Regions from separate parts of the Streptosporangium sp. H13245 genome, predicted to be linked through region 1. Evidence: riboswitches for the same ligand, from Rfam matches in the RefSeq annotation. Region 1 holds a riboswitch; the other holds the start of a gene.

What was found. Region 1 has a riboswitch for thiamine pyrophosphate ahead of ACW9TB_RS02485 (purine-cytosine permease family protein). Riboswitches for the same ligand answer to the same signal wherever they lie in the genome.
Region 2: it holds a riboswitch for thiamine pyrophosphate, as region 1 does, so the genes downstream of both, thiC (phosphomethylpyrimidine synthase ThiC) here and ACW9TB_RS02485 (purine-cytosine permease family protein) in region 1, are expected to answer to the same signal.

The regions. Positions count from the first base shown of each region.
Region 1 covers NZ_JBSZKT010000001.1:506,721-521,520, forward strand. Annotated here, with positions in the region: gene mptB (polyprenol phosphomannose-dependent alpha 1,6 mannosyltransferase MptB) at 1-733, opposite strand, end outside; gene ACW9TB_RS02425 (glycosyltransferase family 2 protein) at 1,217-1,897, opposite strand; gene ACW9TB_RS02430 (STAS domain-containing protein) at 1,946-2,299, opposite strand; gene ACW9TB_RS02435 (hypothetical protein) at 2,529-3,089, shown strand; gene ACW9TB_RS02440 (sensor histidine kinase) at 3,215-4,342, opposite strand; gene ACW9TB_RS02445 (response regulator transcription factor) at 4,339-5,034, opposite strand; gene ACW9TB_RS02450 (hypothetical protein) at 5,174-5,341, shown strand; gene ACW9TB_RS02455 (DUF6412 domain-containing protein) at 5,338-5,604, shown strand; gene ACW9TB_RS02460 (YidC/Oxa1 family membrane protein insertase) at 5,906-6,601, shown strand; gene ACW9TB_RS02465 (hypothetical protein) at 6,945-7,157, shown strand; gene ACW9TB_RS02470 (ATP-binding protein) at 7,300-7,749, opposite strand; gene ACW9TB_RS02475 (sensor histidine kinase) at 7,907-9,778, opposite strand; gene ACW9TB_RS02480 (methylated-DNA--[protein]-cysteine S-methyltransferase) at 9,904-10,476, shown strand; gene ACW9TB_RS02485 (purine-cytosine permease family protein) at 10,504-11,859, opposite strand; TPP riboswitch at 11,852-11,964, opposite strand; gene ACW9TB_RS02490 (rhodanese-like domain-containing protein) at 12,117-12,440, opposite strand; gene ACW9TB_RS02495 (TenA family protein) at 12,599-13,204, opposite strand; gene ACW9TB_RS02500 (DM13 domain-containing protein) at 13,220-13,792, opposite strand; gene ACW9TB_RS02505 (GOLPH3/VPS74 family protein) at 13,937-14,581, shown strand; gene ACW9TB_RS02510 (LCP family protein) at 14,757-14,800, opposite strand, start outside.
Region 2 covers NZ_JBSZKT010000030.1:66,906-81,705, reverse strand. Annotated here, with positions in the region: gene thyX (FAD-dependent thymidylate synthase) at 1-831, shown strand, start outside; gene ACW9TB_RS30215 (ubiquitin family protein) at 914-1,243, opposite strand; gene ACW9TB_RS30210 (globin domain-containing protein) at 1,753-2,868, opposite strand; gene ACW9TB_RS30205 (gamma-glutamyl-gamma-aminobutyrate hydrolase family protein) at 3,357-4,043, shown strand; gene ACW9TB_RS30200 (alpha/beta hydrolase) at 4,323-5,237, shown strand; gene ACW9TB_RS30195 (acyl-CoA dehydrogenase family protein) at 5,330-6,511, opposite strand; gene ACW9TB_RS30190 (class I SAM-dependent methyltransferase) at 6,581-7,189, opposite strand; gene ACW9TB_RS30185 (hypothetical protein) at 7,574-7,993, shown strand; gene thiC (phosphomethylpyrimidine synthase ThiC) at 8,091-9,824, opposite strand; TPP riboswitch at 9,817-9,929, opposite strand; gene ACW9TB_RS30175 (CDP-alcohol phosphatidyltransferase family protein) at 10,060-10,620, shown strand; gene ACW9TB_RS30170 (sugar phosphate nucleotidyltransferase) at 10,624-13,125, shown strand; gene ACW9TB_RS30165 (FHA domain-containing protein) at 13,379-13,891, shown strand; gene ftsR (transcriptional regulator FtsR) at 13,918-14,568, shown strand; gene ACW9TB_RS30155 (bifunctional nuclease family protein) at 14,648-14,800, shown strand, end outside.

The sequences.
Region 1 (14,800 bases):
GGGTGTCGATGTGCATCCCGGCGGCCAGGTGGTAGATCATCAGCGGGTTGGCCGCCCACAGCAGCGCCGCCCGCCGCTGGAGGTCCGCGTCCCCCCTGGCGAAACGGTGCAGCAGCAGCGCCGTACCGATGAACGCCGCCGCGTTGACGACGGCCATCACGAAGACCGTCAGCCTGACCGAGTCACCGCCCACGAGGCTCGCCAGTGCCTGTACGGCGGTGGCGACCGGGCCGTAGACGCTGGTCACACCGGCCCACTCCTCCACCGCGCCGGTGACCGGGTCACCGGGCAGGGTGGCGGGGGTGATCGCGTACGGGTCCTGGCCGAGCGTGGCCAGGCGGCCGTACGCGGCGTAGTTGAGGTGGTCGGCCGAGCCCGAGGGCGGCAGGAAGGCGAGCAGGCCCGCCACCGCGCATCCGGCCGCGAGCAGCCAGCGCGGATCGGGCCGCCACCGGGATCTGAGCGCGGCGGCGAGCCCGAGCCCGCCCAGCACGATCGCGACGGCGCCCATGGCGATGACCAGGTGGGCGCCGGGGTGGGCGTCCAGCGAGTACGGGGGCTGCCAGGAGGGTCCGGGCAGCGCCGGGACCATGGCCGAGGGGCCCAGCAGCCCGATCAGGACCGTGGTCGCCGCGGAGAGTCCCACGGCTCCGAACGCGGCGACGTCGAGCCCCCGCGGCGTATCGCCGGCGGGACTCCGCCTCTCGTCGACGACCGACGCATCCCGAGTCACCCGCAAATTCCAGCACACCCGGAACGGTGCCCGGCACGTGCCCGGTGCGGCATCGGCGGGCCGGGCGGCGTCGCGAGAGCACGCGGAGCGGCCTCACCCCGGCTACCAGGGTGAGCGGCGAGGCTGGCGAAGCCCAGGTGATAGACCGGGTCGCCGCTGTCCGGGCAACCAAACGGATCGCCAACGCCCGGCAGGCGGCCAAGCCGCCGACATCCGGGCGACCAGCCAGGTCACCAATGCCCCGCCGGTCGGCCAGGGACCAGGCCAACGGCGTCCAAGCGACCGAACGGATCACCAGTGCCCAGCCGAGACCAGGCCACCGACATCCGGGCGACCAACCAGGTCACCGACACCCGGCAGGTCGGCCAGGGACCAGGCCAACAACGTCCAAGCGACCGACCAGATCACCGATGCCCAGCCGGGACCAGGCTGCCAACGTCCGGGCAACCGACCAGGCCGCCGACGCCCGGCCCGCCAGCCGGGTTAGCGGCGTGCCAGGAGGGCGCGGGCGACGTCGCGGAACTGCCTGGCCCGGTGGACCTGGGCCTTCCAGTCGGTGCCGGTGGCCCGGTGCGCCATCTCGACCGGGACCTCGCGCACGCGAAAGCCCTTCCTGAGCAGGTCGATCGTGAGGCCGGTCTCCACGCCGAAGCCGCGGGCCAGGGGCCGGGCCGCCTCGAAGGCCGCCCGTGTCAGGCAGCGCTGCCCGTTGAGCGGCTGGGCGGGCGTCCAGCCGGTGGCGCGCTCGACGCCCTCGCGCGCGAGTCTCACGACGAACCCGTGGCCGCCGAGCTTCACGCGGGTGACGAAGACGGCGATCGTCATGTCGGCCTCGCCCGCCGCGACCGGCTCGATCAGCGGCACGGCCGTACGGGCGGTCTCACCCAGGTCGGCGTCGAGGAACAGCAGGTGCCGGGGCTCCTCACCGTCGAGCAGGCGCACGGCGTGGGCACCGCTCTCCATGGCGGCGGCCTTGCCCCGGTTGTGGCTGTGCCGTACGACGCGGGCGCCGGCGGCCTTGGCCACCCGTCCCGTCTGGTCGGCGGAGCCGTCGTCGACGACCACGACGAGATCGACGCCGGGCAGCGCCAGGACCGCGGCCACGGTGGCCGCGATCCTGTCGCCCTCATCCTTGGCGGGAATGATCGCCGCCGTGCCGGTCATCGAACACCTCCAGCGTGGAGTCCCCGGGCATCAGCCGTGAGGAGAACGTCATCCTTGGGAATCGGAGGTCAGCAGCTTCTCCGGCAGGGTCTCGTGCACGACGAAGACGGAGTCGAGGCCGGTGACCTGCAGAATCTTGCGTACGGCGGGCCTGGGCGCCGCCACCTCCAGTGTGCCGCCCCGCTCCCGCAGCCGCTTGAGCGCGGACAGCAGCACGTTCATGCCGGTGGAGTCGCAGAACTCCACGGCGGACATGTCGAGGACGACAAGCATGGTCTGGCTCTGCCCAAGCAGCCGGGTGAACTCGGCCTGCAGGCGAGGCGCGGTATATAGGTCGATTTCGCCAACGATGGTCACGACGGTGTGCCCGGCATGAGATCGAGTTGAGACTTTTAGCTCCACAGCGGGCACACTAGCGGCGTGAGAGCCGCTGGTCACGTTCTCTTGAACAACCCGAGTCGTCCGCCCTTTGTCCCCCGTTTCCGCCTCATGGAAACCCTGAGTGCGCGAAGCTTGACACTAAGCAACACCGGCTTGGCCGGAAAGGGGAGGAGACCCGGCGCCTCCCGTTCGTCGCTGCGCTACGTCAGTGGCGGCCGTTGAGTTACAAGGAACGGGCTCGAACGCATCCATGAACACCGACCTACCTGAGGACCTCCAGCGACAGCGGCTCCGGGAGCACCTGGAGACCATGATCACTCGTACCGACAAGGCCACCTCGTGGCGCGACGCGGCGAGTTCGCTGCAGAGCCTGGTGAACCACGAGGGATACGTTCCGATCAGGACCCGCCTGTCGATCGAGGACCTCGACTTTCTTGAGGGAGCGCGTGAAGAGCTCCTCGACTTCGCCACGCTCGGCGTCAGGCTGCTCGACCTGCACCAGCCGCGCGACGCGGGCGGCATCACCAGTGACGCGGCGCATCCGATCCTGCGCTGCCGCAGCTGCATGTGGCGCTGGCCGTGCCCGACGTTCCGGGCGATGGTGGAGTCCCTCGGCACCACCAGGAGGCTGACCTCCTGCCAGCACGTCGAGCCCGACACCGAGGGCGGCGAGTGCGCGCAGATGACCCTCATGGTCTCCGTGAGGCCCGAGGGTCCCGACGACCACGCCACGCCCGCGCCGACCACCAACGGCACCATCTCCAACGGCTCCAACGGTTCCAACGGTTCCAACGGCACCGGCGCGAACTGACCGTCCTCCGACCGTCCAGGCCGGGCCCTCCGTACGGCCCGACTCAGGCCAGCCCAGGCCGCCGAGGCGAGGCGGGACCGTCCGGACCGAGTCGCTCACACCGGGCCGCCAAGGTACACGGCCGCTCAGGCGGAGAGCGGCAGGCGGATCTCGAAGCGGCAGCCGGGGCCGGAGTTGACCACGCCGATCGCCCCCTCGTGGGCCTCGACGATGCCGCGCGCGATCGCCAGGCCGAGCCCCGCCCCGGCGCCGTCGGCGGTGGGGGTACGGGCCACCTCGCCACGGAAGGCGACGTCGAAGACGCGAGGCAGGTCGTCGGCCGGGATGCCCCCGCAGCAGTCGGCGACGGACAGGCGGGCGACGCCGTCCTCGGCCGAGGCGCGGACCACGACGGTGCCGTCGCCCGGGGTGTGCCTGATCGCGTTGACCACCAGGTTGCGCAGCGCCCGGGAGAGTTCGGCCGCGTCGGCCTGGACGGGGACCACCGGATCGGCCTCGCCGGTCAGCCGTACCCCCTTGTCCCTGGCCAGCTGTTCCACCCCGGCCAGCGCGTCGGCGACCAGGTCCCCGAGGCCGATCCGGCTGCGCGACAGGCGCAGTGTCCCCGCGTGGATCCTGGACAGCTCGAACAGGTCGTCGACCATGCCCGACAGCCGGTCCACCTCCAGGCGGATCTGCCGGTGGTAGCGGCCGACGGTCTCCGGATCGGCGACCACCCCGTCCTCCAGGGCCTCGGCCATGGCCCGCATGCCCGCCAGCGGGGTGCGAAGGTCGTGGCTCACCCAGGCGACGAGCTCGCGGCGGGCGCTCTCCAGGGCGCGCTCGCGCTCGTGGCCGAGCCGCAGCCGCCGGTAGGCCTGGTCCAGGCTCCCGGCGATCGTGCCGAGCTCCGCGGGCAGCCCTCCGGGGGGCGTGAACTCCCCCGAGGCCGGCACCGCGTGCACGGCGTCGACGAGCCTGCGGCTGGCCGCCACGACCCGGCGCGAGAGCACCGTCGCGACGCCCAGCCCGACCAGGCCGCCCACGACGACCACGCTGAGCACGATGTCCCTCGACGTACCCTCGATGATCATTTTCAGGGTGATGGCGACCACGCCGCCCACCGTCGCCACGACGGTCACCACGACCACCACCGCGAGCATCACGCCGATCGACCGCTCGCGCAGCAGCCGCATCGCGCCCAGCCCGGCCAGCGCGACCAGCAGGCCGAGCCCGGCGGTGACCGCGACGATCAGCAGGATCTCCGGGATCACGGCCCCACCAGCGGCTCGTAGCGGTAGCCGACGCCCCACACGGTGACGATGCGCCGGGGAACGGTCGGGTCGGGCTCGATCTTCTCGCGGAGGCGGCGGACGTGGACGGTCACCGTGGACGAGTCGCCGAAGGACCAGCCCCAGACCTGGTCGAGCAGGGCGGAGCGGCTGAAGGCCTGGCGGGGGTTGCGCATCATGTGGGCGAGGAGGTCGAACTCGCGGGCGGTCAGCATGATCTCGTCGCCACGGAGCCGTACCTCGTGGGCGCCGACGTCGACCGTCAGCTCGCCGTCCCTGAGCACGCCGGTACCGGCAGGCAGGGAGGTTCCGCGCGCCCGGCGCAGCACGGACTGCACGCGCAGGGCCAGCTCCCGGGGGCTGAAGGGCTTCGTGACGTAGTCGTCGGCGCCGGTCTCCAGGCCGACGACCCTGTCCAGCTCCTCGCCGAGCGCGGTCAGCATGATCACCGGAACCGGCCACCGCTCCCTGAGTTTCCTGCAGACCTGGAGCCCGTCCATCTTGGGGAGCATCAGGTCGAGCACCATCAGGTCGGGCGGGTTGGCCAGCGCGCGCCTGAGCGCCTCGGCGCCGTCTCCGACGCACTCGACCACGTGACCGTCGCGTTCCAGGTAACGGGCCACGACCTCGGCCACCATCGGATCGTCGTCGACCACCAGAATCCGCGCGCTCATGGTCCCCACGGTAGGCCCGCCGGGGGACGATCTCTAAGTCGTGTCACCGGTCCGTAAGGATCCGTAAGGACTGGATCGTTATGACCATCGTTATGATCAAGGCGCCCGCCGTTTCCCCGGCCGACGTACGGTGGATCGCATGAGTCGTATCGTGATGGGGGTGCTGGGCGTCCTGCTCGCGCTCTACGTGGTGTTCGGGTTCGTGCTGCCCGCCCTCCTCGGGCTGCTGAAGGCCGCGCTCGTGCTGGCGGTGCTGGCCTTCGTGGTCGTCGCCGCGGTCACCGCGATGGCCAAGCTCAAGAAGTGAACCTGCTGCTCGCCGTCCAGACCCTGGCGGTCTGGATGTTCGACGGCGGCGGTGTCCTGACGGCCGCCACCGTGGTCGGGCTGGGCGTGCTCCTGCTCGCCTGGGCGTTGCGCCCGGCACCCGTCACCTCCGGTACGAAGTCACGGTCGCCGCTGTCCCGGCGCGACCGGGCCAGGCGGACGATGTTCGTCCGGCAGCGCGATCCCGACGCGGCCGGGAGGTCCCGGCCCAGAGCACCCTCCGCGGGCCCGGCGCCCGCGTAACCTCCCGCGGCCTCTCGCGGCCCCGTGCCCCGCGCACGTGACCGGCGTCCCCCGCACGACCCACAGTGCCCCAGGGACACCCGGCCACCAAGCGCACGTGACCGGCACCCCCGCATGCACACGATTCACCGTGCCCCGGGACACCCGATCACCACGCGCACGTGACCGGCGTTCCCCGTACGACCACCGTGCCCCGGGGGGCGCCCGGCCACCGCGTGTCGCACGTACGCGTTCCCGAAAGACCTCCGCGGTTCGCGGGCGCCTTCTGTGCTGTCTCCATTCCGCTCAGAAGGGCCCTTCCATGTTCGACCCCGTCATCGCGTTCACCGCCGACCTCATCGCCGCGCTCGCCGAGCCGCTGGGCTCCACCGCGCCGGCGATCGTCGTGTTCACCGTCCTCGTCCGGCTCCTGCTGCTTCCGCTCGGTGTCATGCAGGCCAGGGGCGAGCGGGCCAGGATCCGCCTCGCGCCGGAGATCCAGAGGCTCAAGAAGCGTCACGGCCGCAACCCCGAACGGCTCCAGCGGGAGCTGGCCGCCCTCTACGCCAGGGAGAAGACCTCACCGCTGGCCGGGTGCCTGCCGTCCGTGGCGCAGATGCCGTTCCTCATGGTGACGTACCAGGTGTTCATCTCCTCGACGATCGCCGGGCAGGCCAACGCGCTCCTGACCCACGGGCTCCTCGGGGTGCCGCTCGGACAGCAGTTCGCGAGCACGGTGGCCGGATTCGGGCTGCTCAGCGGTCCGACCCTGGTCTTCGCCGGGCTCTTCCTGCTGCTCGTCGCCGTGGCGTGGATCGTGTCCCGCCGGACGCGGCGCACGATGAGCGACGACCTCCAGCCCGCCGCGCTGCGCCGGATCATGCCCCTGCTGCCGTACGGGACCGTCCTGGCCGCCGCGGTGCTGCCGCTGGCGGCGGGGATCTACCTTCTCGTCACGACGGCCTGGACGGCCGGGGAGAAGGCGGTGCTGCACCGCCCGGCGCTCGCCGGGGGGTGAGGTCGGGGGCGCTATCCGGGTCCATCGGTTCGACGCCCTTTCAACTCGCTTCAATGCCGGACGGGGAGCGCCGGTGTCTCGTGAACGTTTCACGTTCGCCGCGCGCCTCCTCGCCGGTGTGGCCAGGTCAGGCCCGTTCCGCGAGCCGGGGCCGGTGGAGGCGGCCTGCGCCGGGCGGGCGCCGGTGTGATACTTCCGGTGCCGTCCGGCCCGGCGGAGTGGTCGCACGTCTTCGCGGAAGCGGAAAACGCGTCTCGCCCCAGCCCCAGCCCGTGCCCCAATCCGGCTCCAGCTCCAGCTCCAGCTTCAGCCCCTGCCCCCAGCCCGTGCTCCAGGAGGAATGATGCGCAAGACCCTCACCCTGCTCGTCTCGGCCGTGCTGGCCACCGGCCTGGCGCTGTCGGTCGGCGCGGCGCCCGCGCAGGCCGAGACGCTCAGAAACGTCTACTACTACGACTGGGACTGCCACCGCGTCGGAAACCTCGGCATCCAGAGCGGCTGGTGGACCTCGTACCGATGCGTCCCGCAGTACGACAAATGGTTCCTCTACGCATAACGCACCGCGCAGCTACACATAACGCAACGCGTGACCGCTCGCCGGACAACCGGCTCCGGGGAAAGACCACGCCCCCGCCGGTCAGCCGGAGAGGTGCCCGGTCCTGTCCCGCCTCACCTGTCGTGAGGCGGGACAGGAACCGTCACCCGCATTCCCTGAGGGCGGGCTCGGGGGTGGAAACGTGGCCGTTACCTACCGTGTCGACCGCCGTGACCACCGCCCATACCGTGGTGACGTCCCCCTCGTGCCTGACACCCCACGTGGAGGCCAGATACTCGACGATTCCTAGGCCTCGCCCTCCCAGGGAGGAGAGCGCCGGGCGTCCCGCCCGCGGTTCGGTGGCGGCGCCACCGTCACTCACAGCGACCTCGACATGCTCCTCGGTCCAGCGCCATGACACTCTGATCTGCCCTGATGGCAACGGGTGGGCGTGACGCAGCGCATTGCTCAGCAGCTCGCTGACCACGAGCACCGCGTCATCGATGGCGGTCTCGTACACACCCCGTTCCTGCAGGTCAGAGCAGAGGCGTTGGCGTGCGACAGCGACGCTGGACGGTGCATACGGCAACAGAACGACGCTCGACGCACTCACCTCCCCGTATGCCTGTTCCCCCCTGAGGAACTCACCCCAGTACGACCGAAATGCCCCGTTACCTAGTCTTGGAAACCGCGCGCCAATTACAGCTTGTGCACATTCGACAATAGATCAGCGCATCCGTTACCGACTCGTTACCGGTTCGGCGTGTCGATCAGGTAAGGGCGCCCGGCGTGTCGGCGATACGAAGAGCCAACCTCATCCGGGTCCCGCCCGAGGGGCGCGGGTGCGCCGAGACCTCCCCTCCCTGGGCCCGCGCGAGGCTCCGCACGATGTAGAGACCGAGGCCGACCCCGCCGAACCTGCGACGGTCACCGCTCTCGGCCTGGACGAAGCGCTCGAAGACGCGCTCCCGGCTGGCGTGGGCGATGCCCACCCCCTCGTCGTCCACGACCAGCACCACCCTGTCGCCGTCCACCCACGCCTCGACCCTGATCAGGCCGCCGTCCGGTGAGTACTTGAAGGCGTTCTCCAGCAGCTGGGCCAGCAGGATGTCGGTGGCCAGCGCGTCGCCGGAGACCGGGGGCAGGTCGTCGGGGACGTCGACCTCGACCCGGTGCAGGTCAGACAGGACCGGCAGGCCCAGCGTGGCACCCCGTACCAGCTCGGCCAGGTCGAAGCTCTCGATCCTGAGCGTGAGCTCGCCCGCGCCCGCGCGCGAGCCCAGCAGCAGGTGGTCCATGAGCTGGCCGAGGGAGCGGGCCCGCTCGGCGATGGTGTGCACGGCGGCGCGGCGCTCGGTGTCGGCCATGCTGTCCCAGCGGCTGTCGAGCGTGCTGGCGAAACCCCGGACCACGGTGATCGGCGTGCGGAGCTCGTGGCTCGTGGTCGCGAGGAAGAGGTCCTTGGCCTCCTCCAGCTCCTTCGCGCGGGTGACGTCGCGGAAGTCGACCACGATCTCGCCCGTCTCCACGATCTCCGCGCAGAGCACGTCCAGCCAGGTGCCCGAGGGCAGCTGGATGCTGAGCTTGTCCCCCGGCCCGGGCAGCTGGAACGGCGGCGGCCCGCCGATCACCTCGGCGGCGTGGAAACCGGTCAGCTCGCTGGCGGCCGGGTTCCACTGGACGACCCGGCCCGTGCCGTCGAGGACCGCGATGCCGTCGGCGCTGGCGTCGAACACCGCCCGCTCGTGGGCGCGCTGCCGTACGGCCTCCTGGTAGGCCATGGCGTTGCCCACGGCGATGCCCGCGTGACCGGCGAGGAGCTCCAGCAGCTCCAGCTCCAGGTGGCCCGCCTTGCGCTTGGCGAACAGCGCGTACAGCGCGCCGTACGGCCGCCCGCCCATCGCCGCGAGGCCGAGCGCGATGGTGTGCAGGCCGGGCAGCCGCGACCAGATCAGCTCGTCCAGCCGGTCCTGGTCGCCGGTCTCCAGCAGGACGGTCCTGCCCTCGCGCAGCAGCTTGCCGACCAGGCTGGTACGGAGGTCGTCGGTGGAGTCGCGCATCGAGTCGGGAAGGTTGTGGCAGGCCACGAGACGGAGCCGGTCGCCCTCGATCAGCACGAACCCGCCCGCGTCGGCCCCGGTCAGGTCGGCGAGGCTGGCCGCGATCCGGTCGAGCACGGCGGGCAGCTCCAGCTCGGCGTTGATGTCGGCGACCACGTCGGTGAGCCTGCGGACGAGCTGGGCCCGGCGGGCGTTGCGGTCGTTGGCGGTCTCGTCGTCCTGGGCCAGGTGGTAGACGCTGACGTAGCCGAGGAGGTCGCCGTCCGGCGAGGAGAGCGCGCCGGTGTCGACCCGCACGTCGAGCAGGCTGCCGTCGCGGCGGAACCGCTTGGTCCTCAGCGAGACCTCGCCGCCGGTGCGGACCTTCTCCAGGACCGCGTTGTGCTCGGCCGTCAGCTCCTCGGGGACCACCGGCGCCCGGCGTCCGACGATCTCCTCCGCCGACCAGCCGAAAAGGCGCTCGGCGGCCGGATTCCAGGTGAGAACCGTCTGCTCGCGATCGATGGCGACGATCGCGTTGGGCGCCGCGGCGACGACCTCACGGCCGATGCCCTCGTCACTGTCGGCCCTGTAGTCCACCACACACCCATAGTGCCGTCTCAACCGGTCTGATCTTGGCACTTTCGTCCCGCACGTGTTGCCACTGGCCGGGCGATCCGTCCGATACTCTGCGGTCACCACACACCTGGATACGAAAGGGTGGGGCCATGTCATCCGGCGACATCGATGCATTGCTACGGGTGACCTCGCCCGACTACGTCGGCACGAGCCATCCCGACATCGCGTTCGGCACGCTCGACGGCCCGCTGGGGCGCCTGACCCTCGCGGTGACGGGCCGGGGTGTGGTGGCCTGCAGCTACGAGGACGAAAATATCGTCTTCGAGCGGATCAGCAGGGAGGTCGGCACGTTCATCGGTCCGGACGCCCGGCGGCTCGACCCGGTCCGCCGGGAGCTGGACGCCTACTTCTCCGCCAGGCTCCGCGCCTTCACGATCGCCGTCGACCTGCGCCTGGCCACCCAGTTCTCCAGGACCGTGCTGCAGATGATGCTCGCGGTGCCGTACGGGACGGTGACGACCTACCGCGAGATCGCCGAGCGGATCGGCAGGCCGAGGGCGCTGCGGGCGGTCGGCAACGCGCTGGGCAGCAACCCGGTGTGCGTCATCGTGCCGTGCCACCGGGTGGTCGAGAGCGAGGCCGTCCTCGGCGGGTACGCCGGAGGGTCGGCCGCCAAGGAACGCCTGCTGCGCATCGAGTCCACCGCCGTGGCCCGCGCCTGAACCGCCTTCGTACGGCTCGTACGGCCGTCAGGAGCGGCGCCGGAGCGCGCCGAGACCCAGGGTGACGAGACCCGCGACGAGGAACGCGCCGACGGAGGCGCTCATCCACGGCTGCGGGACGAAGCCGACCGCGTCGCGGGCGCCCTTCCAGAACGAGGTCCACCACGCGACCTCCGGGGCGACCGGCAGCGCGGCGAGCATCCACCAGGTCACGAAGCCCAGCACCCACGGGACCACCATGAGCGGGCGCGAGGGCGCGGTCTCCGAGGTGTCCCAGCGCCGGGCGCCGCCGAGCAGGAAGTAGTCGGCGGCGAGCACCGCGAACATCGGCACGAAGACCGCCCCGATGAGGCCGAGGAAACCGGTGTAGGTCCCGGCGTTGACGAAGATCGCGAGCAGGGTGACCAGCACGCCGACGGCCGCGGAGATGACCCGGCGGTCCAGCCGGGGCAGCAGGTTCTGCAGCGACATCGCGGTGGAGTAGACGTTCACGAACGACTGGTCGGTCTCGCGCAGCACCAGGATGCCGAAGAACAGCGGGCCGAGCGCGGCGGCGACGAACGGGTCCCAGACCTGGTCCGGGTCGTTGCCGACCAGCGCGAGCGCCGCGATGCCGAGGACGAGGCAGGCCACCTGGGCGATCGTGTAGCCGCCGACGACCCCGCCGAACGCGGCCCTGCCGGAACGGGAGAAGCGGGCGAAGTCCGCCGCGACCGGCACCCACGAGACCGACAGCGCGATCACGTAGTCGACCGAGGGGGCGAACGCCTCCCAGGACCCGCCGCCGATCGCCGGTCCCCGCTGGAACAGGGCGACCGTGAACCAGATCATCGAGATCACCACACCGGCGGTGACGTACCTGCGGAGCAGGCGGACCGCTCCCAGCGGCCGGATGGTCAGCGCGGTGGTGATCACCCCCGCGACGACCACCCAGACCGCGTAGGGCACCTCGATCCCGAAGGATCCGGCGATGGCCTGGGCGCCCTGGGCGATGACCCACAGCTCGAAGGCCCCCCAGCCCAGCATCTGGACGATGTTCAGCACGGTCGGCAGGTAGGAGAGCCTGGCCCCGAACAACCCGCGCAGCAGGACCATCGCCGGAGCGCCGGTCCGCTGCCCGGGAATCGCGGCCAGGCCGACCATCGCGGTGCCGATGACGCTGCCCACGACGGCGGCCAGGATCGCGGCCACGAAGCTCAGCGGCCGGTCGCCGAGCGGGTTGATCAGCGTGATCGCGCCGGAGAATCCGAGCAGGCTGACCCCCAGGTTGGCCCAGAGCGCGCCCTGGTCGAGCAGGCCGAGGGCCTTGGGAGGAGCCTCGCCGAGGGTGAGGGGCGCCTCGGGACCACCGGAGCTCTTGGAATCAACGGCGGCAGACGTCATCACGCACACTCCCTACGCCGGCATTACCCGGACAGGTTCATGCGGTCGGCGACAGCCGTAGTCGCCCTCTCAGCCTGGTTGCCCCAAGCTCCCGCGTTGGTTTGTACGCGAAGCCGGGATCACCCCAGCTCGCGCCCTCATGATGCACCATCCATCCGTGTTCGGCCAGTGCCGGGTCCGCGCGACCGCCTTCACCGGCCCCCAGCCCCTCAGGCACTCGGCCCCTCGGGCACCCGGCTCCTCAGGTGCTTGGCCCCTCAGGCGACGAACGGGGTCTGGCCGTTCTCGGCGACCATCGAACGCCCCGCGAAGTCCCAGGACTGCATGCCGCCGCCGACGTTGATCGCGTCCCAGCCGACGTGGTTGAGCCAGGCCGTGGCGTTCGCGGAACGGCCGCCGACCCGGCAGATCACGTAGACGGGCGTGTCCTTGGGCACCTCGTCGACCCGGGACTGCAGCTCGCCCAGCGGGATGTGGACGGCCCCCGGCGCGTGCCCGGCACGCCACTCGTCGTTCTCACGTACGTCGAGCAGGAACGCGTCATCCGGCACGGCCTGCGCCTCGACCTCAGGAACACTCATGCGCCCATTCTTCCAACCTCCCGCACCGGATGAGGCGCAAAGCCCCTCGGACGCCCTCATCCGGACTCTCAATTTCCCCTGATAGCAAGGTAATTCACCACAACTGACCAGCTGAACCTGCGAGGGCGGGGCGGGAAAACGGGGACGAGACGACAGCCTCAGGGCACGTCCCAGAAGGCGAGTTCGTGGGCCATCCCCTCGGCGAACAGCCTCCCCGCCCTGCCCGGATCGGGCGCCACCTCGTCGATCATCACCGCGATGCGCTCGGTCAGCTCGGCGAAGGCCGGGTGGGCGTAGGTGTCGACCCAGGCGCGGTAGCGGGGCTCGGCGGGCGGGTTCTCCGCCAGGATCCGGCCGAGCGTGGAGTACCCCCACATGCAGGGGTAGAGCGCGGCCAGGCCGTCGGCGTAGACGGCCGCGGAGTCGAGCAGGAAGGAGGTGTACGCCGCGCAGGCCGGTCCCTTCCTCGCCCCGCCGAGGTCGGCGCCGAACTCGGCCGACAGCGACCGGTGCAGGCTCAGCTCCTCGTGGAAGGTGGCGTGCGCCAGGTCCACCAGGTCGCCCAGATGCCCGTCCGGGGCCTGCCACGCGAGGCGCGAGAAGACCCGGACGTAGTCGAGCAGGAACAGGTAGTCCTGCTCCAGCCACGACCGGAACACCGGCTCGGGCAGGTCTCCTCGCGCGATGCCCGCCACCGTCGGGTGGACGAGCTGGGCCTCGACGAGCGGGCGGCCGATGGCGTGCAGTTCCTCAGAGACGCTCATGGGTCGGAGATTGTGTCAGGTGAGGGCGGCGGCGCCGAAGGAGACACCGAAGCGCTTGCACCAGATGGTGACGGACCTCAGGCTGTCGAGGTCGGCCCCGGCGGGAATGGCGTAGTTGGCGTTGCCCCGATTGCCCTTCAGCTCGCCGAGTTCGAGGTGCTCGCCGTCGTCCAGGTTGAACCACCCGGCGTTGCCCTTCTTGACGGGCTGGTCGCTGAGCCAGACCCGCAGGTCCGGGCCGTCGGAGGTGTTCAGGTCCTCGATCCGCAGGACTCGGCTCCCGTCGGGCAGCTCCAGCACCCTCGCCCTGCCCTCGGTCTCGTGCTCGTGGGAGACGAACGCGCCCGTGGCCAGGGTCTTCGGCTCCCGAGCGGGCTCGGGAGCCTCGGACGCCTCGGGCGCCTTTGAGGGCTCGGAGGGCCCGGGGGACGCGGGGGACGCGGTCACGGCGGGCAACGCCTCGTTCACCTCGACGGTGGTGAACAGGCGCCACGGCTGGAAGAGGTACAGCGCGACACCGAACGCGACGGCGCCCAACGCCAGGACGCCCCAGGTGACAGGGTGTCGGAGCAGCCTCTTGGTTCTCATCGGATACCTCCGGCGTGGAGACCCGCGGCGTCCGGCCACGGGAGGAAGGTCGAGCGCCTCGGTGCCGACGCTATCCGCGGCACCGTCCCCGATCGATTACGGAGTGCTTACGACCGCGGAGCGCTCGCGACGTAGGGTCGAACGATGACGACGATCGCTGAGGAAGTGCTCCTGCTCGCGTACGGCGAGAAAGAGGGCAGACAACTCATCGGCTCCTCGGAGCTGGACGCCGCGCTCGGCGGCGCGTTGCTGGCGGAGTTGACCGTCACCGGCCGGATCGACCTCGCGGACAAGAAGGTCACCGTTCTCGACGCGACCCCGGTCGGGGACGAGGAGCTCGACACCGCGCTGGCACGGATCGCGGCGGAGTCCAAGCCGCGCAAACCCGAGTGGTGGGTGCAGAGGCTCCAATCCGGCAAACTCCGCGGGCGCCTGCTGTCACGCCTGGCGGAGCGGGGCGTGCTGGACGAGGAGCGGCGCAAGGTCCTGGGGATCTTCCCGAGCACCCGCTACCCCGAGCGCGACCCGGGCATCGAGCTGGCGATCCGCGAGCGGATCCAGAGCGTGCTGTCCGGTGCCACCCCCGACGAGCGGGTCGCGGTGCTGATCGCGATCCTGCACGCGGCCAAGATCGACCGTAAGGCGTTCCCCGGCGCGAGCAAGGAGCGGATCAAGGAGATAACCGAGGGCGAGTGGGCCGGTAAGGCGGTCTCCCAGACCATCGCCGCCATCAACGCCGCCGTCATGACGGCCGTGCTGGCGGGAGCCGTCGCCGCCGCCGCCAGCTGAGACCCGGCCGGGACCCACGATCCGCCGGGACCCAGCGCGACGCGGGTTCCCCGGCCCACGAGCCGGGGAGGACCGCAGGCCAGGAAGGACCGCGGGCCGGGGAAGACCGTGGCCGGGAGGCGTTGACGTGGCCGTGCGGGCCCCGGCCCGAGAGGCTAAGAGGCCGGGGAGGACCTCACTTGCCGAGGGCGTCCCCGGGGACGGGCTTGTCCTGGGCCA
Region 2 (14,800 bases), on a different contig from region 1:
GCCGCACGGGCCAGGATCCTGGACGTCATGGAGTCCGGGGTCAAAAAGCTCATCCGCCTCACCACCGCGAGCGGGCAGCAGCTCAGGTGCTCGGTGGACCACGCGGTTCTCACCCCCCACGGATGGCGGAAGGCCGGGGAGCTGGGGGCCGGGGACGCCCTGATGGTCGGGGCCACCGTCTCCCGTACCTCCCCGGCGGCGATCCCTCCGGGCCCGCGTACCGGATCGGAACGGGCGGCGGCCGGGCGTGGGGAGAGGATCTCCGTGGCCGAGCCGGACCTGATCACTTCGGTCGAGGACGGCGGCGAGGAGATGACCTACGACCTTTCCGTCGAAGGTCCCTGGCACAATTTCCTGGCCAACGGGATCGTCGTTCACAACTCGTACAACGAGGAAAGCGGGCGTTACCGCGAGCTTCAGCCCAATTTCTACGTTCCGGGGGCGGAGCGGAAGCTGGTCCAGGAGGGCCGTCCGGGCAAGTACGTCTTCGCCGAGGGCAGCGCCGAGCAGCACAAGATCGTCACCGAGGCGATGGAGTCGTCGTACCGGCAGTCCTACGCCGCCTACCGGGAGATGCTGGAGGCCGGGATCGCCAGGGAGGTGGCGAGGGCGGTGCTGCCCGTCGGTCTCTTCTCGTCGATGTACGCCACCTGCAACGCGCGCTCGCTCATGCACTTCCTCTCCCTGCGCACCAAGAACGAGCAGGCCAAGGTGCCCTCGTTCCCGCAGCGTGAGATCGAGATGGTGGCGGAGAAGATGGAGGCGGCGTGGGCGGAGCTGATGCCTCTCACGCACGCGGCCTTCGTGGCCGCGGGCAGGGTCGCTCCCTAGCGGCGTCGTCCGCCGGGCGCGCGGGCCGGAGGGGCTCCTTCCCCCCTGCCCGCCGTCTCTCCGTTCGCCGGTCTCCCGGCCGTCAGCCCGTGGTCTCCTGACGGCGGGAGAGGGCGGGCAGGACGAAGATCTCGGCGCCCGGGGGGAGCGCGCAGTCGAGGCCGCCGAGATGCCGGGCGTTCTCGCCGCAGACGAACATGCTGATGTGGCGGCGGATGCATCCGTAGTCGTCGCGGAGCCGCTGCTCCAGGGACGGGTGCGTGCGGCGGAGCATGTCGAGGGCGGAGCCCAGCGTGGGGAGGCCGTCGTCGTGGTCGGCGATGGCGAAGACGCGGATCTCGGTGGTCTCGCCCGCCCAGTGCCGCAGCGTGGGGGGAAACATGAAGGTCACGAGGGTGACGGGTCTGGCCATCGGCTCAGAGCACCGTGACGCGCGGGCCGGGCGTCGGTCTGCCGGTCGTCCGGGGTGGTGTGACACGCGGGCCGGACATCGGTCTGCCGGTCGTCCAAAGCGGTGTGACGCGCGGGCCGGTCGTCCGGGGTGGCGTGACGTGCGGGCCGGGGGCCGATCCGCCGGTCGTCCGGGGCACTGTGACGCGTGGGCCGGGCACGGCCGGGATGCCGGGACCGGCCGGGGGCCGGGGAGGGGTGTCCTGGCCTCTGGGGATCCGCCGCCGGTGGAGGGGACCGGGGACGAGATCGTGCGGATGACCGACTCCGGCCGGGGGGCCGGACGGATGACGATGGTGGCGGACGGGGCCGTGCGAATGGCGGTCGAGAGGGAGGCACGGGCTGGGAGGGGGGCCGTCGTGCATGACCATCTCCTTTCGGATTGGGCCTCATGCTGCCATGTCACGCCGCGTCCCGCCGTACTCTATGAAATTTGCGTGATCAGTTCGGGGCGTTAGTCCCGAATGTCGTTCAGGGCTCGCCCTGCACGATGTCCCGGTGGATGTGAGCCATGGGCATTCCGTTCTGTTGGAGTCTGCGGACCGTCTCGTTGACCATGGAGGTCGGGCCGCAGACGTAGGCCTCGTGGTCGGCCCACGAGTGGAACCGCTCCATCACCTCGGGCACCCGGCCCCGCATGCCGTCGTAGCCCGGTTCCTCGGAGACCACGGGCAGCACCCGCAGCCGGGGGAAGGCCGCCTCCATCCGTGTCAGGTCGGTCAGGTCGTAGAGCTCGGCGGCCGTGCGGGCTCCGTACAGCAGATGGACGTTGGGGCGGTGCCCGGAATCGATCACGTGCTCCAGGATGGCCTTGATCGGGGCCAGGCCGGTTCCGCCCGCCACACACAGGATGTCGCGCCCCGATTCGGCGGGCACCATGGTGCCGACCGGAGGGCCCAGCATCACGGTGTCGCCGATCCGGGTGTGCCGGACCAGCGTGGTGGAGACCCAGCCGCCGGTGATCGCGCGGACGTGCAGGCGGACGGTGTTGTCGTCCCGGGGCGCGTTCGCGATGGAGAACGTGCGCCAGACGCGCGGCCAGCGTGCGGTCTGCACGTTGACGTACTGGCCGGGTGTGTAGGGCAGGTCCCGGTCGAGCCGCAGGGTGACCACCGCGATGTCGGGCGTGCGGAGCTCGTGGTCGATCACCTCCGCCAGCCACCAGGCGGGCGACACCCCCGCGTCCGACTCGGCTGAGTCGATCATGAGATTGGCGGCGGCGGTGTACGCGGCCACCCACGCCGCCTCGATCTCGTTGTCCCAGATCTCGGCGGCGAAGCGCCTGATCGTGGCGAGGAGCGCGTTGCCGACCGCGGTGTAGTGCTCGGCGAGCACCCCGTACTTGCGGTGGTCACGGCCGAGCTGACCGAGGAACGAGGCCAGGCTGCCCGGACTGTCCAGGCTCCAGACGATCCTGGTCAGCGCGCTGAACAGACGGTCGCGCTGGACGTCCATCGCCGGAGGGAACATCGCCCGCAGATGCGGGCTCTCGGCGAACAGGCGTCCGTAGAAGTACGCCGCGGCCTTGTCCGCGACGGGTTCGATGACGGCGAAACTTTCCTTGACGAGACGCGGATTCAAAGACATTTAACGAACCCACCCTAATTGATCGGCTTAAAGTCCGATCACGCAGACCCACCTCCTGACGGCTCCGGGTGCGAGCGATCGGGAGCCCCGGCTCGCCTGATCTCTCGAATTTGAGTCTTCCATCACCATGTAGACGTCACAACCGTTTCTCAGCAATATGGTGGGAAATCTAACTATCCGTAATTGGAAAGTTATTTTGTGTGACCAACTAATCCACGATGAACGAGATAGGCGAATAATAATCACGTTCTTTTTGAATGGAGAATTTACCGGTCGTAAGGCTCGCGGTCATGACGGGGTCCCGGCTCGCGGACGCCGGGAACCCCCCTGGCGGTGAGGGTTGCGGACTCCTGGCGAGACGACACTGATACCTCGGATGTGTGACATGACCGAAATGGAGTGCGCCATGATAGAGGAGCTGTTGCAGATGGGATCGGTGCTGTCCGAAACAGGCGGCACCCACCTCGCGCACGCCCCCTGGAGAACGCATGCCCCGACCCTTGATCGGTATCACCGCCTACCTTGAGGCCGCCCGCTGGGGCGACTGGGTCAGGGAGGCCGTCCTGTCACCGCCCTCCTACGCGCGAGCCGTCGAGAAGGCGGGCGGCGCCCCGGTACTGCTGCCCCCGCTCAACCTCGGCGGGATCGACGACTACGTCCGCGGTCTGTCCGGCGTGATCCTCGCCGGAGGCGGCGAGCTCGACCCCTCCCTGTACGGGGCCGCCCGGGAGGAGCGCGTCAGGGACCCCCAGCCGCACCGCGACCGTTTCGAGCTGGCGCTGGCCCGCGCCGCCGTCAAGGCCGACCTGCCGCTGCTCGCCTCGGGGCGGGGCATGCACGTCCTGAACGTCGCCCAGGGCGGGACACTGATCCCCTGGCTCCCCGAGGTGGTCGACCACAACCGCCACTCCGCCTCCCAGGCGCACCGCATCCAGATCAGCGTCTCCAGCAAGCTCGGCAAGACGCTGGGCGACACGGCCGAGGTGACCGCGCCCCATCACCAGGCCGTCAAGCGGCTGGGCACCGGCCTGTTCGCCGTGGCCTGGGCCGACGACCAGATCGTCGAGGGCGTCGAGCTGCAGGGGCACCGGTTCGGCGTCGGCGTGCAGTGGAACCTCGCGCGCGCCGGGGACAACCGGCTCGTCGAGGCCCTGGTCGAGGCCGCCCGGCACTGAACGTACATCCGGAGGGCCGCGCTCATCCTCGTCCCGGACCGGCACTGATACGCGTCCAGGGTCCCGCGCTGCCGATATGGCGGGCGGCGCCAAGGTCATCCCGGATACCCGGAGTCCCGGACCGGCACTGGCACTGGCACGCGTCCGGGTCCTGCGCTGCCGGTATGGCGAACGGCGCCAAGGTCATCCCTGAATCCCCGGGTCCCCGAGTCCCGGACCGGCGCTGACCCGCGTCCAGGGGTCCGCGGTGCCGGGGACCCGGCGGGTAAAGTGCTGATCATGCCGTTGCACCCGCAGGCCGAGGCCTACCTGAAGCTCTTCCAGCCAAACCTCGGTGTCCCTCTCTCCACGCTCACACCCGACATGATCGCTGAGCTGCGGACCTTCGACGGTTTCGCCGAGCAGCGCGGCCCGGTCGTCTCCCTCCCGCTGGTCAGGGACGACGTCGCCGCGGGCGTGCCGGTTCGCGTCTACCGGCCGGAGGAGGGCGACCGTCCCCTCCCCGCGATCGTCTACTTCCACGGCGGAGGCTGGGTCTTCGGAAGCGTCGAGCGCAACGACGCCCTCGGCCGCGATCTCGCGGTGCGCAACGGGGCGGTCGTGATCTCGGTCGACTACCGGCTCGCGCCCCACGACCCCTTCCCCGCGGCGGCCGACGACGCCTGGAGCGTCGTCCAGGACGTCTTCGCCCGTCCCGGCGTCTACGGGGCCGACCCGGAGCGCGTCGCGGTCTGCGGCGACAGCGCCGGGGGCAACGTCGCGGCCGTGGCCGCCTGGCGGGCCAGGGACGCCGGGCTCGGGCTCGCCCACCAGCTGCTCATCTATCCGGTGGCCGACGTGGCCATGGACACCGAGAGCTACCGCACCTACGCCACCGGGTTCGGCCTCGGCGCCGCCGAGATGGCCTGGTTCGTCGAGCAGTACGGCGGCGACCCGGCCGACCCCCGGCTGGCCCCGGCCCGGCTGGCCGACAAGTCCGGCCTGGCCCCGGCGACGGTGATCGTCGCCGAGTGCGACCCGCTCTGTGACGAGGGCGAGGAGTACGCAGCCCAGCTCGCCGCGGCCGGGGTGCCGGTCGAGCTCAGGAGGTACGAGGGGGCCATCCACGGCTTCTTCGACCTGCCGGGCTTCTTCGACCAGGCGACCGAGGCGCGCGAATACGCCGCGGCCCGTCTCACGGAGGCCTTCCGGTAGGCGACGGGGACCCACCGGACTCGGACGGTCAGGTCGCCCGGAGGCGCTCGCGTGGAGAGACCGGGCGCCCGGAAATATCCGGAAATGTCCGGTCAGAAGCTCCTGGGCAGCCCGAGCACCTGGGTGGCCAGATAGTTGAGCAGGAGCTCCTCGGTGACGGGGGCGACCTTGCCGATGCGGGCGTCGGCCAGCAGGCGGGCCACCGGGTACTCCAGCGAGTAGGCCATGCCGCCGTGCGTCTGGAAGGCGTGGTCGGCCGCCTCCCACGCGGCCTGCGAGGCGGTCAGCTTGGCGATGTTGGCCTCGGTGCCGCAGGGCAGCTGCCTGTCGAACAGCCACGCGGCCTTGTAGAGCATCAGCCTGGCCAGCTCGATCTTTGCCTTGACCTGGGCGAGGGGGAAGGCGATCGCCTGGTTGGCGCCGATCGGGCGGCCGAAGACCTCGCGCTCCTTGGCGTACCGCACGGCCACCCGCAGTGCCACCTCGGCGCCGCCGAGAGCGGAGGCGGCGAGCAGGACGCGCTCGGGGTTGAGGATGTCCCACAGCACCAGCGCGCCCTGGTCGACCTCGCCGACGACGTTCCGCTCCGGGACCCGCAGGTCGTCGATGAAGACCATGTTGGACGGGGTGGTGTTGGCGCCCATCTTCGGGATCGGCCGGAAGGACAGCTGCCCGGCGGCGACCGCCTCGGGGACGTTCACCAGCAGGACCGTCAGGCCGTTGGAGCGGGGTTTGGCCTCGGCGGCCGGGATGGTCCTGGTGACCAGGAGCATCCAGGTGGCGCGCTGCACGCCGGTGATCCAGATCTTCTGGCCCTTGACGACGAACTCCGCGCCGTCGCGGCGGGCGAAGGTGGAGATGCCCAGGGCGTTGGAACCGGCGTCGGGCTCGGTCAGCGCGAAGCAGGTCTCCACCTCACCGGTGGCCAGCCCGGGCAGCAGCTCGTCGCGCTGCCACCGGCTGCCGTGCCTGGCCAGGGTCATGGCGCCGAACCCGGGCGTGAGCACGTACGTGAACGCCGAGCCGCCCGCGGAGCCGGAGGCCGACAGGGTCTCCGTGGCCACGGCCAGCTCCAGCAGGCCCTGGCCGCCGCCGCCGTACTCCTCGGGCACCGCCAGGCCGAGCCAGCCGCCCTTGGCCAGGTCCTGCCAGACCTCCTCGGGCCAGCGTTTCTCGTTCTCGCACCGCTGCCAGTAGTCCAGGTCGTAGCGCGCGCAGATGTCGCCGATGCCGCGTTGTACGGCGACGGCGCTCTCGGGGAGGGTGAAGTCCACGATGATCAACTCCATTCTCGTTGCGAGCGCAATCGTAGAACGGAGTTCGGTATCTCCGTGGCTCCGGGGTCAGGCTTCCCCGGCGGGGTCCAGGCGGGGCCTGCGCGCGTGGTAGACGAAGGCCGGGGGCACGTTCCCCCACACCGTCCGGCCCGCGACGACCTCCTCGAAGGTGTCGGCCAGGCGCCTCCTGAAGCGCCGCGCCGGGGGGAGGTGCTTGGCGAAGCTGTACGCGAAGGTGGTGAAGGCCGTGTGCGGCCCCATGATCGCGGTGACCGCGTCCAGCAGGCGGCCCTGTGTCTCCGCGGAGAACGCCGCCCAGGGGAGCCCGCTCACGATCGCGTCGGCCTTGGACAGGCCGCGCTCCTTGAGCAGCTGGGGCAGCCGTGCCGCGTCGTCGACCACGACGTCCACCCCCGGGTGCCCGGCGGCGAGGAACTCGGCCAGCTTCGGATTGATCTCGACGGCCACGTGGTGCCCCCGGCCGTTCAGCCGGCGCTGGATCTCCGCCGTGAACGCGCCCGTGCCGGGGCCCAGCTCGATGATGACCGGATCTCCCCGATGGGGGACCGGCGAGGCCACCGCCTCGGCGAGCCGCCGCGAGCTCGGCGCCACCGCTCCGACGGTGCCCGGCGAGCGGATCCACTGCCCCAGGAAGAGCGCGGTGTCATTGGTCATGGTTTGAAGGGTAGAGGGTGCGAGGGGCCCGGAAGTACGCCGTCCGGAGGAGCCCCTCCCCACCCGTGGGATGACGGGGTCCGGTGCGGGGCCGTACCTCCCGCCCCCTGAGACCCCGCGCCCCGGTCTCCGTACGCGTCCTTCCGCGCGTCTCCTTCCGTACGCCTCCGTCTTCCCGGCCGGGATCCCGCGTCCCGCTGCCTCCGTACGCCTCCGGGTCCAGGTCCCGTGCCGCGAATCCTGTACGTCCTCCGGCGGGGAATCCGCCACGCGGTGGACTCGAAGGTCATTCCCCAGGCTGACGACCCGGACCGTACCCCGCGGCCACGATGTGCTCCGAACCAAGCCTCTTTGGAACCGATCACCTGAGGAAGGACACATCTCATGCAGGAGGTCATCGCCCAGCCCGATCCGACGCGGGGCCGCCCGGTCTCCACGGGCCTGCTGTACGGCGTCCGCGTTCTCGTCGTCGCCCAGGCCGCCGGGCTCGTCGTCGCCGCCTCGTTCGCCGGACAGGCCGTACGGGGCGGGGGAGAACTGGGCGAGACCCACGTCATGGCCGGGATGGTGGTGCACCTGATCGCCCTGCTGCAGATCGTCGCGGCCGTGCTGGTCTGGCGTCCTGGACGGGGCGCGGGCTGGCCCGCCCTGGCCAGTCTCGGCCTGTTCCTGATCGGCATGGGCCAGCACTTCAGCTGGGACGCGCTCGGCACCCACGTGCCCAGCGGCCTCGCCCTGTTCGGCCTGACCGTGGCGGTGCTCATCTGGGCGTGGTCACCCCGCGCCGCCGTACGCCGATCCTGAGGCCGAAGGCACAGGGGGAGGCACGGGAGGGCGACGGCGCGAAGGCGGTGCCCCCTGGCATCGCCTTCGACGGCGTTCCTCCCGTGCCCCCGGAGTCTCAGATACCCTCCACGGGCAGATAGACCCGCCCGCCCTCGCGGGAGAACTCCTCCGACTTCTCCCGCATCCCGGCCTCCAGGGCCTCGGCGCCGGTCAGGCCGCGCTCCTCGGCGAACCTGCGCACATCGTGGCTGATCCTCATCGAGCAGAACTTCGGGCCGCACATCGAGCAGAAGTGCGCGGTCTTGGCTGGGGCGGCGGGCAGCGTCTCGTCATGGAAGGACCGGGCGGTCTCAGGGTCCAGGGAGAGGTCGAACTGGTCCTCCCAGCGGAACTCGAACCGGGCGTCGGACAGGGCGTCGTCCCAGGCCTGCGCGCCCGGATGGCCCTTGGCGAGGTCGGCCGCGTGCGCCGCGATCTTGTAGGTGATCACGCCGGTCTTCACGTCGTCCCTGTCCGGCAGGCCCAGGTGCTCCTTGGGCGTGACGTAGCAGAGCATGGCCGTGCCGTACCAGCCGATCATCGCCGCGCCGATGGCCGAGGTGATGTGGTCGTAGCCGGGCGCGATGTCGGTCGTCAGCGGGCCGAGGGTGTAGAACGGGGCGTCGTCGCACAGCTCGCGCTGCAGGTCGACGTTCTCCTTGATCTTGTGTATGGGGACGTGGCCCGGCCCCTCGATCATCACCTGGACGTCGTGCGCGTGCGCGATCTCGGTAAGCTCGCCCAGCGTCCTGAGCTCGGCGAACTGGGCCTCGTCGTTGGCGTCGGAGATCGACCCCGGGCGCAGGCCGTCGCCCAGCGAGAACGCCACGTCGTACCGGGCCATGATCTCGCAGATGTCGGCGAAGTGCTCGTAGAGGAAGCTCTCGCGGTGGTGCGCCAGGCACCAGGCCGCCATGATCGAGCCGCCCCGGGAGACGATCCCTGTCCTGCGCCGCGCGGTCAGCGGCACGTGGGCCAGGCGCACCCCCGCGTGGACGGTGAAGTAGTCGACGCCCTGCTCGCACTGCTCGATCAGGGTGTCGCGGTAGATCTCCCACGACAGGGCGGCCGCGTCGCCGCCCGCCTTCTCCAGCGCCTGGTAGAGCGGGACGGTCCCGATCGGCACCGGGGAGTTGCGGATGATCCACTCGCGGGTGGTGTGGATGTTGCGCCCGGTGGACAGGTCCATCACCGTGTCGGCGCCCCACCGGATCGCCCAGGTCATCTTGTCCACCTCCTCCTCGATGCTGGAGGCGACGGCCGAGTTGCCGATGTTGGCGTTGACCTTCACGAGGAAGTTGCGGCCGATGATCATCGGCTCGCTCTCCGGGTGGTTGACGTTGGCCGGGATGATCGCCCGCCCGGCGGCCACCTCGGCGCGGACGAACTCCGGCGTCACGCCCTCGCGGACCGCGACGAACTCCATCTCCCTGCTGACCAGGCCGCGCCGGGCGTAGGCGAGCTGGGTCACCGGCGCCCCCGTCGCGCGCAGCGGCCGGTCGCCGCCGCCGGTGAAGACCGCGTCGAGGGAGCGGAGGTCGCGGGCCCAGGCGTCGCGGTCGCGGTAGCCGTCGTCGCCGGGAGCGCCGGGACGGCCGCCGTACCTGGCCGTGTCGCCCCGCCCCAGGATCCACTCCTCGCGCGGGCGCGGCAGGCCGCGGGTGATGTCGACGGTCACGGACGGGTCCGTGTAGGGGCCCGAGGTGTCGTACAGCGTGACCGCGTTCCCGTCGGTCAGGCGCACCTCGCGCATGGGGACGCGCAGGTCGCCGTGGTAGGTCTTGGAGCTGGAAATACGCGCGTCGTTCATCGCGCAAACTCCCTTCGCCGGCATTACCCGGAGCAGGTTCTGGCGGTCGGCGGCCGTCTCAGCCGTCCTCTCAGCCCGGTTCCCCGGGCTCCCGCGTTGGTCGAGCGGAACGATAGCGCGTCTTCCCCGCGCCCACCATCCACCCGGCCGCACCGGACGCAGTAGTGTCACCATCAGGTACGGGGAGGGAGATCAGCCGGTGAGTCCGGAGGCATCGGGGGCCGAAGATCGAATCTTGACGGTCCCCAACGCGTTGAGCCTGGCCAGGCTCCTGGGGGTGCCGGTCTTCCTCTGGCTGGTGCTGGGGCCGAAGGCCGACGGCTGGGCGGTGGCCCTGCTGATGCTGGCCGGGTTCTCCGACTGGCTCGACGGCAAGATCGCCCGGGCCTGGAACCAGACCAGCAGGCTCGGCCGCCTGCTCGACCCGCTGGCCGACCGTCTCTACATCCTGGCCACCCTGTTCGGCCTCGCCATGCGCGAGATCATTCCCTGGTGGCTGGCGCTGGCCATCCCGCTGCGCGACGTGATGCTGCTGGGCATCCCGCTCATCCTGCGCCGCCTCGGGTACGGTCCCGCGCTGCCCGTGCACTTCCTCGGCAAGGCCGCCACCGCCAACCTGCTCTACGCCTTCCCCCTGCTCTTCCTGGCCCACCACCCCTCCTGGTACGCCGAGGCGGCCGGGATCGTCGGCTGGTCCCTGGCCATCTGGGGCACAGGTCTGTACTGGTGGTCCGGAGTGCTGTATTGGGTACAGGTGCGTCAGCTGACAAGCGAGGCCAAACGCCTTAAGAGGTGATCTGTGAAGGCCGTCGTCATGGCGGGCGGGGAAGGGACACGGCTCCGGCCGATGACCGCGAACCAGCCCAAACCTCTCCTGCCCGTGATCAATCGGCCGATCATGGAGCATGTGCTCCGCCTCCTGAAACGGCACGGCTTCACCGAGACGGTGGTCACCGTGCAGTTCCTGGCCGCCCTGGTCCGCAACTACTTCGGCGACGGCGACGAGCTCGGCATGAGCCTGTACTACGCCACCGAGGACACGCCGCTCGGCACCGCGGGCAGCGTCAAGAACGCCGCCGACCGGCTCCGCGACGACCGCTTCCTGGTCATCTCCGGCGACGCGCTCACCGACATCGACCTGACCGACATGATCCGCTTCCACCGCGAGAACGGCGCGATGGTCACGATCGGGCTCAAGCGCGTCCCCAACCCGCTGGAGTTCGGCATCGTCATCGTCGACGACCAGGGCAGGGTGGAGCGCTTCCTGGAGAAGCCGACGTGGGGCCAGGTCTTCTCCGACACCGCCAACACCGGCATCTACGTGATGGAGCCCGAGGTCCTCGACGAGATCGCGGCCGGGGAGTCCGTCGACTGGTCGGGCGACGTGTTCCCGAAACTGCTGGAGCGCGGCGCCCCGCTGTACGGCTACGTGGCCGACGGCTACTGGGAGGACGTCGGCACCCACGAGAGCTACCTCAAGGCCCAGGCCGACGTCCTGTCGGGCCGGGTCAAGGTCGACATCGACGCCTTCGAGGTCTCGCCGGGCGTCTGGGTGGCCGAGGGCGCCTCGGTCGACGCCGACGCCGTCCTCAAGGGCCCCCTCTACGTCGGCGACTACGCCAAGGTCGAGGCGGGGGCCGAGCTGCGCGAGTACACCGTGCTGGGCAGCAACGCGGTGGTCAGGGAGGGCGCCTTCCTGCACCGCGCGGTCGTCCACGACAACGTCTACGTCGGGCCCAGCGCCCACCTGCGCGGCTGCGTGATCGGCAAGAACACCGACCTGATGACCGCCGCCAGGGTCGAGGAGGGCGCCGTCGTCGGCGACGAGTGCATCATCGAGGCCGAGGCGTACATCTCCTCCGGCGTCAAGATCTACCCGTTCAAGACCATCGAGGCCGGGGCGGTGATCAACAACAGCGTCATCTGGGAGCCGCGCGCCCAGCGCAACCTGTTCGGCCCCCGGGGGGTCTCCGGGCTGGTCAACGTGGAGATCACCCCCGAGCTGTGCGTACGGCTGGCCAGCGCCTACGCCACCACCCTGAAGAAGGGCGCCTCGGTCATCACCTCCCGCGACTCCTCCCGCGCCGCGCGGGCGCTGAAGCGGGCCGTGATCAGCGCCCTGAACGCCAGCGCGATCAACGTGCTCGACCTGGAGGCCTCCCCGCTCCCGGTGGCCCGCTTCCACACCGCCAGGGAGAACGCCGTCGGCGGCATCGCGCTGCGCACCACCCCCGGCGACCCGCAGAGCGTCGACATCGTCTTCATGGACGAGCACGGCGCGGACCTGTCACCGGCGGCCCAGCGCAAGCTGGACCGGGTCTTCTCCCGGCAGGAGTTCCGCCGCGCCTTCCCCGGGGAGATCGCCGAGCTGAGCTTCCCCGCCAGGGCGGTGGAGGACTACACGCACGAGCTGCTGCGCCTGGTCGACATCAGCGGGGTGCGCGACGCCGACATGAAGGTCGTGGTCGACTGCGCGGGAGGCACCTCCTCGCTGGTGCTGCCCAGCCTGCTGGGCCGGGTCGGGGTGGACGTGCTGACCGTCAACAACCGGCTGGACGACGCCTCGCCCACCGAGACCCTCGCCGAGCGCCGCCGCGACCTGCAGCGCCTCTCGGAGCTCGTCAGCTCCTCCAGGGCGGCCTTCGGGGTGCGCTTCGACCCGGTGGGGGAGCGGGTCGCGCTGGTGGACGAGATGGGCCAGCTGATCAGCGAGGAGCGCGCCCTGCTGGTGGTGCTCGACCTGGTCGCCGCCGAGCGGCGCGGAGGCCAGGTGGCGCTGCCGGTCACCACCACCCGGGTCGCCGAGCAGGTCTGCAGGTTCCACGGCGTCCAGGCCGAGTGGACCTCCACCGCGATCGACGCGCTCACCGCCGCCGCCAGGGGGCCAGAGATGATCTTCGCGGCCGACGGGCGCGGCGGTTTCATCGTGCCCGAGTTCGGGCCCACGGTGGACGGCCTGGCGGTGTTCCTGCGCCTGCTGGGCCTGGTCGCCAGGACCCGGCTCTCGCTCAGCCAGATCGACGCCAGGATCCCCGAGGCCAAGCTGCTGCGCCGGACCGTGCCGACCCCGTGGGCGGCCAAGGGCGCGGTGATGCGCTCGGTCATCGAGGCCGCCGAGCACTACCGCATCGACACCACCGACGGGGTCCGGGTCGTCGCAGAGGACGGCAGCTGGGCCCTGGTGCTGCCCGACCCGACGGAGGCGGTCACCCACCTGTGGGCCGAGGGGTTCGACGTCGACTCCGCGCAGACCCTGATCGAGCACTGGGCGCGGGTGGTCGAGGAGGCCGCGGGCGGCTGAGACGGCCTCCGTAGAGGCGTCCGGGGCGAGTCGATGCGACAAACACAGCGCGGCGCCATGGACCGGGGACAGTGCCCCACTGTAACTTTGTCACCGACCGTACCCGCGGTTCAGCGTCAGCCTTGACCTTCGCGCCTCATCACTGTATGTTGCGGCATTCGCAGTCCGAGAAAACACTTGAGAAGCGAAGAAGCGAGGCGCGCATCACTGAGCACCGTTGCCGCGTCTTCGCGGTAGGAGGCCGAGCCGATCGATGCCGAGCGTCTACTGCACGCAGTGCGGTCATGCCAATCCTGAGGATGCCCGTTTCTGTTCACGATGCGGGTCGCCGCTTACCAAAGCCGAGACCCCCGGAGACAGCACATCGACGATCTCCCTCTCCGGGATCGAGGCCTACGAGGCGGAGACAGGTGAGACGCTTCTCGCCGAACGGCAGGCCGTCGAGCAGTTGCCCCCGGGCACCGCGCTGCTGGTCGCGATGCGCGGTCCCAACGCCGGCAGCAGGTTCCTGCTCGACAGCGACCTCACCACCGTGGGCCGCCATCCCGAGAGCGACATCTTCCTCGACGACATCACGGTCTCGCGCCGCCACGTGGAGTTCTACCGGCGCGGCGGCGGGGTCTTCACCGTCCGCGACATCGGCAGCCTGAACGGCACGTACGTGAACCGCGAGCGCATCGAGGAGGTCCCGCTGTACGGCGGGGACGAGGTGCAGATCGGCAAGTTCCGCCTCGTCTTCCTCACCCGCGGCGCCGCTGGAGGATGATGAGCTCGCAGGCCGCTCGTGCGCACATGAGCATCGGGGAGGTGCTCGCTCTCCTGCAGGGCGAGTTCCCCGACGTCAGCATCTCCAAGATTCGTTTCCTGGAGGGCGAGGGGTTGATCGAGCCGGAGCGCAGTCCCTCCGGCTACCGCAAGTTCAGCTACGCCGACGTCGAGCGGCTGCGCTACATCCTCAGCGAGCAGCGTGACCGCTACCTGCCGCTGAGGGTGATCAAGGACCATCTGGCGGCGGCCGACCGCGAGGAGCGCCCGGCCGCCCGGCCGCGCGCCGTCCCCGACGACGCGCCCCCCGAGATCCGGCTCACCCGCGAGGAGCTGATCGCCGCCGCCGAGCTGGACGAGGAGACCCTCGCCGAGCTTGAGGACTACGGCCTGCTCGCCGCCGTGGCCCGCTACTACGACGCCGAGGCGCTGGCCGTGGCCCGCAGCGTCGGGGCCCTGGCCGCCTTCGGCCTGCGCGCCCGCCATCTGCGGGCGGTCAAGGCCGCCGCCGAGCGCGAGGCGGGCCTGGTGGAGCAGGCCGTCGCCCCGCTGCTGCGCCGCCGGGGGCCGGGCGCCATCGACCAGGCCGACGAGACGGCGAGGGAGATTTCCGGCCTGCTGCTGGAATTGCACGCCTCGCTGCTGCGTTCCGGCGTTCGTGGGGCCCTGGGCCGGTGAGAACCTGACCAGGCACTCGTACCCTCACGAGTGTTACGTTGAACAAACCGGTCGGAATCCAGCGAAGACGGAGCAGCCCGTGTTGCAGATGGAGGTCGTGGGCGTTCGAGTTGAGATGCCCTCCAACCAGCCGATCGTCTTGCTGAAAGAGACACATGGGGAGCGTTATCTACCTATCTGGATCGGCATGACGGAGGCCACGGCGATCGCCATGGCCCAGGCCGAGGAGCCA